One region of the Ancylobacter sp. FA202 genome, then DNA from elsewhere that is predicted to be linked to it. Evidence: predicted binding sites of a transcription regulator. Region 1 holds the regulator's gene; the other holds the start of a gene.
What was found. The regulator LexA, encoded in region 1, represses DNA repair genes until DNA is damaged. The targets are predictions, from matches to a motif close to TGTTCNNNNTGTGTTCNG.
Positions count from the first base shown of each region.

Region 2: the regulator LexA is predicted to act here: its motif matches at 2,042-2,059, upstream of ssb (single-stranded DNA-binding protein).

Region 1 covers NZ_KB904818.1:4,756,828-4,760,234, reverse strand. The annotation lists gene A3M1_RS0122185 (ComEC/Rec2 family competence protein) at 1-1,083, shown strand, start outside; gene lexA (transcriptional repressor LexA) at 1,077-1,772, opposite strand; gene A3M1_RS0122175 (GntR family transcriptional regulator) at 1,998-2,711, opposite strand; gene hpxZ (oxalurate catabolism protein HpxZ) at 2,796-3,176, opposite strand; gene glp (gephyrin-like molybdotransferase Glp) at 3,234-3,407, opposite strand, start outside.
Region 2 covers NZ_KB904818.1:4,559,172-4,562,578, reverse strand. The annotation lists gene gyrA (DNA gyrase subunit A) at 1-344, opposite strand, end outside; gene A3M1_RS0121225 (MarC family protein) at 641-1,267, shown strand; gene ssb (single-stranded DNA-binding protein) at 1,301-1,882, opposite strand; gene A3M1_RS26790 (hypothetical protein) at 2,161-2,316, shown strand; gene uvrA (excinuclease ABC subunit UvrA) at 2,515-3,407, shown strand, end outside.

The DNA.
Region 1 (3,407 bases):
TCCGAGAAGGCCGGCCGCTGGCTCGGGCTGCCGGGGCGCTATATCGCGGCACTGGTGCTGGCGTCGCTGGCGGCAGGTCTGGCGACAGCACCCTATGCCGCCTATCACTTTCAGCGCCTGGCGCCGCTGAGCCTGCTGGCCAATCTCGGCGCCATGCCGGTCGTGTCGTTCGTCGTCATGCCGGCGGGGCTCGCCGGCTCGATCCTGATGCCGTTTGGCTGGGACGATCCGGCCTGGCGGCTGATGGGCTGGGGCCTCGCCCGCATGCGGGACATCTCCGATCTGGTCGCGGCGCTGCCCGGCGCCGATCGCGGCGTGCCAGCCATGCCGATGGCCAGCCTGGTGCTGATCAGCCTCGGATTGATGGTGCTGTGCCTCGCGCGCACAAGGCTGGTTGGTCTCGCGCCGCTGCTGGCGCTCGCCGGCATCGCCACGGCGGCGACGGCGCCGCGTCCCGACCTGCTGGTCGATGCCGAGGCGCGCACGGTGGCGGTGCGTGGCAGGGATGGCACTCTCGCCTTCATGGGCGACCGCGACACCGGAATCGGCGGGCGCTTTGCGGTTGAGCAGTGGTTGAGCGCGGACGGGCAGCGGGCGCGCTTCGGCGCGAGTGACCTGACCGCCGCCGCGGCCTGCGATCCGCTTGGTTGCACGCTTCCCCTGCCGGATGGGCGGCTGGTGGCGGTGTCGCGCGACCGAGATTCGCTGGAAGATGATTGCCGCCTGGCGGCTGTGCTGGTGACGCCCTACGCGCCGCCTCTCGACTGCGCGGCGACGGTGATCCACCGCGACGTGCGCACGGCCATCGGCGGAGTCGCCGGCACACTGATGCCGGATGGCAGCCTTGCTCTCGCCAGCGCGCGCCCGGCGCAGGGAACGCGGCCCTGGGAGCCGAAAGTCCCATCTCCGCCACCTCCAGAGCCGGAGCGCGGCGGGGATGCCCGCGGCTCGCCTCCGAGTAAAAACGCAACCAAGCCGGCCGCTACGTCGCCGCCTGCCATCTCTGGCCCCGCCCAGGCGATCGACGCGCCGCTTTTCTCCTCGTCCGAGATAGAGCCGGCTGCCGCCGACGATCCTCAGTAGCGGCGGAACAGCCCGACCAGCTTGCCCTGGATGCGAACCCTATCCGGGCCGAAAATGCGTGTCTCATAGGCCGGGTTGGCGGCCTCAAGCGCCACTGAGGCGCCCTTGCGGCGCAGGCGCTTGAGTGTGGCTTCCTCGTCATCGATCAGCGCGACGACGATCTCGCCGGTGATGGCGGCGTCGCATTTGCGGATCAGCGCCAGATCGCCATCGAGAATGCCGGCCTCGATCATCGAATCGCCGCGCACTTCCAGCGCGTAATGTTCGCCGCCCGACAGCATTTCCGGTGGCATGCCGATGGTGTGGTCGCGCGACTGGATGGCGGAAATCGGCGTGCCGGCGGCGATACGGCCCATGACCGGGATCGATACGACGCGGCGGTCGCCATCGTCGTCCGACGCGGGGCGCACCTTGCCGAGATTGCCCTCGATGACATTGGGGGAGAAGCTGCGGACAGGCTTCGCGGGCTGCGCGTCCTCCGGCAGGCGGACAACTTCCAGCGCGCGCGCCCGGTTTGGCAGGCGGCGGATGAAGCCGCGCTCTTCCAATGCGGTGATCAGCCGGTGGATGCCAGACTTCGAGCGCAGGTCCAGCGCCTCCTTCATTTCCTCGAACGAAGGCGGCACGCCGTCCTGCTGGAGGCGTTCATTGATGAACAGAAGCAGCTCATGCTGTTTGCGGGTGAGCATCAAGAGAACCCCGTCTGCCGGCCGATGCCGAAACGAAACAAATCACGAACAAAGACTAGCCGTTCTTATTGTGTTCCACAATGGGTAAAGGGAGCCTAAACGCCCGCCGGCCCGCCACAATCACGCTGGCGATGGCGAATGGTGGACGCCGGGAGCGGCGGGCGGGCGGCCAAGGCGGCGCAATGTGCCGCCGTTGCGGTAGGCCAGCCAGGTCGCAGAGCGCGGTCAAAGCGTCTGGGCGTATTGCTCATAGGCGTCGTGCACGATGGCGATATGGTCGCGCATGGCTGTGGCGGCGCCGTCGCGATCGCCGCGCAGGATGGCGGTGGTCACCCGGTCATGTTCGGCATGCGAGAGCGCCAGCCGCCCCAGCGCGCGGAACTGGGCTCGGCGGAAAGGCGAGAGCCGGCGGCGCGTGCCCAGCGTCAGCTCGATCAGATAGTCATTATGGCTGCCGGCATAGATCGAGGTGTGGAACTGTTCATTGGCCTCGCGATAGGCCGCAAAGTCGCCCAGTCGCATGAGTTCGCCCATGCCGAAATGCAGACGCTCCAGCTGCTGCCGCTCCGGCGGCGTCATATTGAGCGCACTAATTCCGGCGCAGAGCGCTTCCAGCTCGGCCATCACCTCGAACATGTTCTGCAGCCGCGCGACGCTCGGGCGCGCCACCACGGCGCCGCGATGCGGGCGGGCATCCACCAGGCCCGAGGCGGCCAGCTCGCGCAGCGCTTCGCGCACGGGGGTGCGCGACACGCCGAAGCGGGAGGCGAGGGCGGTCTCGTCCAGTGCCGTGCCGGGCGGCAGCGCACCGCGGGTAATCTCGTCGGCCAATTGCATGCGCAACTCCTCGGCCCGCGTCACGCGCAAGGGGCGAGCGCCATTGGTGCGGGCGCCGGTGGTTGGCCGATCAAGGGGCAGGCGGACGGGCAGCACCGACATGAGCAAACACACGACAGACAGAAGCGCCCGAACGCCGGGCGACCACTGGCATCTTTAGCCGTCGCACCGGGCTTCACCAAGAGCTCAGAGGGGATCGTCGATCACGCTGACATGCGCGGCGGCGACCTTCCAGCCCTGCGGGGTCCGCATCCATGTCTGCATCTGCCGGCCGATGCGACCCGCCGCACGCCGAAACAAGGTGGAGGCTACCGCCATGTCGCGGCCATAGGTGGTGATGACCGTGCCTTCCAGCGTGCGCTCCAGCCCGGCGGGTGAGCGGGCGGCGCGAAAGGCACGGATGGCCTCGATGCCATAGAGATTCTCACCGCCGCCATAGCGGATCGTGCGGGCATCGTCCCAGAACAGCGCGTCGAGCGCGGCGACATCATTGCCGACCAGCGCCCGCTCATAACGCTCGAAGGCGGCGCGGACCTCGGCCACCACTTCGGGAAGATCGATGTCCATGCGCGGCCCCTCATCTCGCTGGCGAAGGCCTGAGCACACAGGCGCGCGGTGGCGGCGTCAATCCTCCAGCCGCAGAATCTCGCACATCTCACCGGCTTCGGCCGCCGGGGCATGCGGGCGGCGGACGAGAAGAATGTCGGCGCGGGCGAGGTTGCGCAGCATGGAACTGTCCTGTACCGGCAGCGCCCGCACCAGCGGCACGCCGTCGGTATGGCCGACGATTTCCGCCCG
Region 2 (3,407 bases), 200 kb from region 1:
TGACCGTCGATCAGCGGCAGGCGCATCGAGAAGTCCTGCGCCAGCCGCACCAGCGCGTCGTAGATCGCCTGGTTGCCGTGCGGATGGTACCGGCCCATCGTGTCGCCGGTGACGCGGGCGGATTTGTTGTAGGGCCGCTCGGGCGTGTAGTTGTTCTCGCGCATCGAGAACAGAATGCGGCGATGCACCGGCTTTAGGCCGTCGCGCACATCGGGAAGCGCGCGCGAAACAATGACGCTCATCGCGTAATCGAGATAGCTGCGCGAGAGCTCATCGGTGATGGAGACGGGCCGGATGTCCGAAGGACCGCCGCCCTCCGGATTCAAAGTATCGGAATCGGACAAGGAATCGTCTTTCCGTGGTTGCGGAACATGTTTGTCTGTTTAGCCGATTCCGCTCCGAAAGGCCAGCAAGTCGGATTTTTCATCGTCGCGAAAAATGCTTATATGTCAGAAACTTACAGTCGCATTTTCGCAGCGTTGCCGGAACGTGGCACAAGCGTGGCGGGGAGATGCGTTCACCAGCCGAGGCCGCCCCTTGGCAGCGCCTCGTGCAGGCGATCTTATAATGCGGTACCGCACCCCGACGGCGTGGGTGGGGGGTTGACCGGTGGCGGGTGGCCGGAACAGCAGAGGGCGCCATGCTGGACTATGTGTTCTCGGCGATCGTCACCATGCTGGTGGTGATCGATCCGATCGGCCTCGCGCCGCTGTTCCTGGCGGTGACGTCGGACCTGACAAGCGCCGAGCGGCGGCTGGTGGCGCTGCGGTCGGCTGCCATCGCCTTGGCCATATTGGTGGCCTTCGGGCTCGTTGGTGCGCCGCTGCTGGCGGCGCTGGGCATCACCCTGCCCGCCTTCCGCATCGCCGGCGGGCTGCTCCTGTTTGCGATCTCGTTCGAGATGGTGTTCGGTCGCCGCACTGAGCGCAAATTCGACCCCTCGGAAGTCGCGCAGCGCGACAAACTGCTGCGTACGCTCGCGGTGTTCCCGCTCGCCATCCCATTGATGGCGGGCCCCGGTGCCATCACCGCCATGCTGCTGCTGGCGGGCGAGGCGCGGGGCGATCTGAGGTTGTTGGCGTTGCTCTTTGTCATCACCGCGCTGGTGATTGGCAGTTGCCTCGCCGTTTTCCTCGCTGCCGAGCGCATGGACAAGGCGCTCGGCGTCACTGGCAATGTGATCTTGTCACGCCTGCTCGGCATCGTGCTGGCGGCACTGGCCGTGCAGTTCGTGATCGACGGAATACGGGCGTCGTTCCTGACCTGAGGCGGGCAGGAACTCTCCCCTAGCGCCTAGCCGTCAGAACGGGATCTCGTCGTCGAGGTCGCCGCCGCCCGACCCGCCGCCGAACTTGCCGCCACCGCCACCCGCGCCACCGCTGACGGGCGCAGGCTTGCGCTCGCCGCCGAAGGAGCGCCCGCCACTCGAACTGCCGCCCGCACCACCACCATAGCCGCCGCCCGAGCCGAAATCGCTGCCGCCGCCCGCGCTGTAGTCATCGCCGCCGCCCTCGGAACCGCCGCCGCCGCGGCTGTCGAGAATGGTGAGTTCGCCGCGGAACTGGCGCAGCACGACCTCGGTGAAATAGCGCTCCGGGCCGCCGGACTGGTCGCTGGCCCTGCGCGTTTCAAGCTGGCCCTCGATGTAGACCTTGGTTCCCTTGCGCAGATATTGCTCGGCCACGCGCAGCAGGTTCTCGTTGAAGATCACCACGCTGTGCCATTCGGTGCGCTCCTTGCGCTCGCCGGTGGCCTTGTCGCGCCAGGTTTCCGAGGTGGCGATGCGCAGATTGCACACCCGTCCGCCGTTCTGGAACGTACGCACTTCCGGATCGCGGCCGAGATTGCCGATCAGGATCACTTTATTGACGCTGCCCGCCATCTTGTCCTCCGAAACTGCCGGACGCCCGACATGCGCGCGCTCTTGAAAGGGAGCGCATCCTAAACCAAACGGCCGGGCACCGCGCCCCGCTTGCGTACCGAGCCGTCGCTTTGTCCACCATTTTGCGGCTGCCCGCGACACAGGTTCAGCGTATTAAAATGTTCTTGGTATGTTCCTAACATTAAGACTAAGCTGTCGCAAGTCGTCGAGTCGGACATTGCGAAGTGCCGGAGCCGGACTATGTTTACCCTGTGTTCTCAGAGGGAGCCTGTCCCATCATGACCCATATTCCCCGCCGCTCGCGCGCCCGCGCTATTGCCATCCGTGCTGAGGACGCCCGTCAGGCGTTGATCCGACGTGCCATTTTGGCCGTAGCCGGTGGGATGGTGCTGGCGGCCGGCCTCTCGGCTGTGCTCAACAGCGTGGGGGGCTGACCCCTCGCCGTGCGGTCCTCTTCTCGGGATGGCGCCGCCCTGGACGCGACTAGAGCATTTTCGAGCGAAGTGCGTTTCGGTTCGCGTGAAGAAAATGCGTAAAAGCAAAACCTGGAGCACTTCCGGTGAACCGGCTTTCACCGGACATGTTCAAGGTTGGCGTAGCTGCCCGTAGATGAACCGGCGAGAAGAGTTGGAATGAAGGACCGCGTGGATATCCCGCGCCGCGATGCTCGCACGATTGCGATCCGCGGCGCGCGTGAGCACAATCTCAAGAATGTCGACCTCGAAATCCCGCGCGACAGCCTGGTGGTCTTCACCGGCCTGTCCGGCTCGGGGAAATCTTCGCTGGCGTTCGACACCATCTATGCTGAGGGCCAGCGCCGCTATGTCGAGAGCCTCTCGGCCTATGCCCGCCAGTTCCTTGAAATGATGCAGAAGCCGGACGTCGACCAGATCGACGGTCTCTCCCCGGCCATCTCCATCGAGCAGAAGACCACCTCGAAGAATCCGCGCTCGACTGTCGGCACGGTGACCGAGATCTACGACTATATGCGCCTGCTCTGGGCGCGGGTGGGTGTGCCCTACTCGCCCGCTACCGGCCTGCCGATCGAGAGCCAGACGGTGAGCCAGATGGTCGATCGCGTGCTGGCCTTGCCCGACAAGACCCGCCTCTTTCTGCTTGCGCCCGTGGTGCGCGGACGCAAGGGCGAATACCGCAAGGAACTCGCCGAATTCCAGAAGAAGGGCTTCCAGCGGGTCAAGATCGACGGCGAGTTCCACGAGATCGCTGACGCCCCGGCGCTCGACAAGAAGTTCAAGCACGACCTTGACGTGGTTGTGGACCGGCTCGTGGTGCGACCGGACATCGCCAGCCGGTTAGCGGATTCGTTCGAGACCGCATTGGGCCTCGCTGACGGCATCGCGGTGATCGAGTTCGCCGACGAGAAGGAAGAGAGCGGCGAGGCGCGCCGCATCGTGTTCTCGGAAAAGTTCGCCTGTCCGGTCTCCGGCTTCACAATTGCCGAGATCGAGCCGCGGCTGTTTTCCTTCAACAACCCGTTCGGCGCCTGCCCCACCTGCGACGGGCT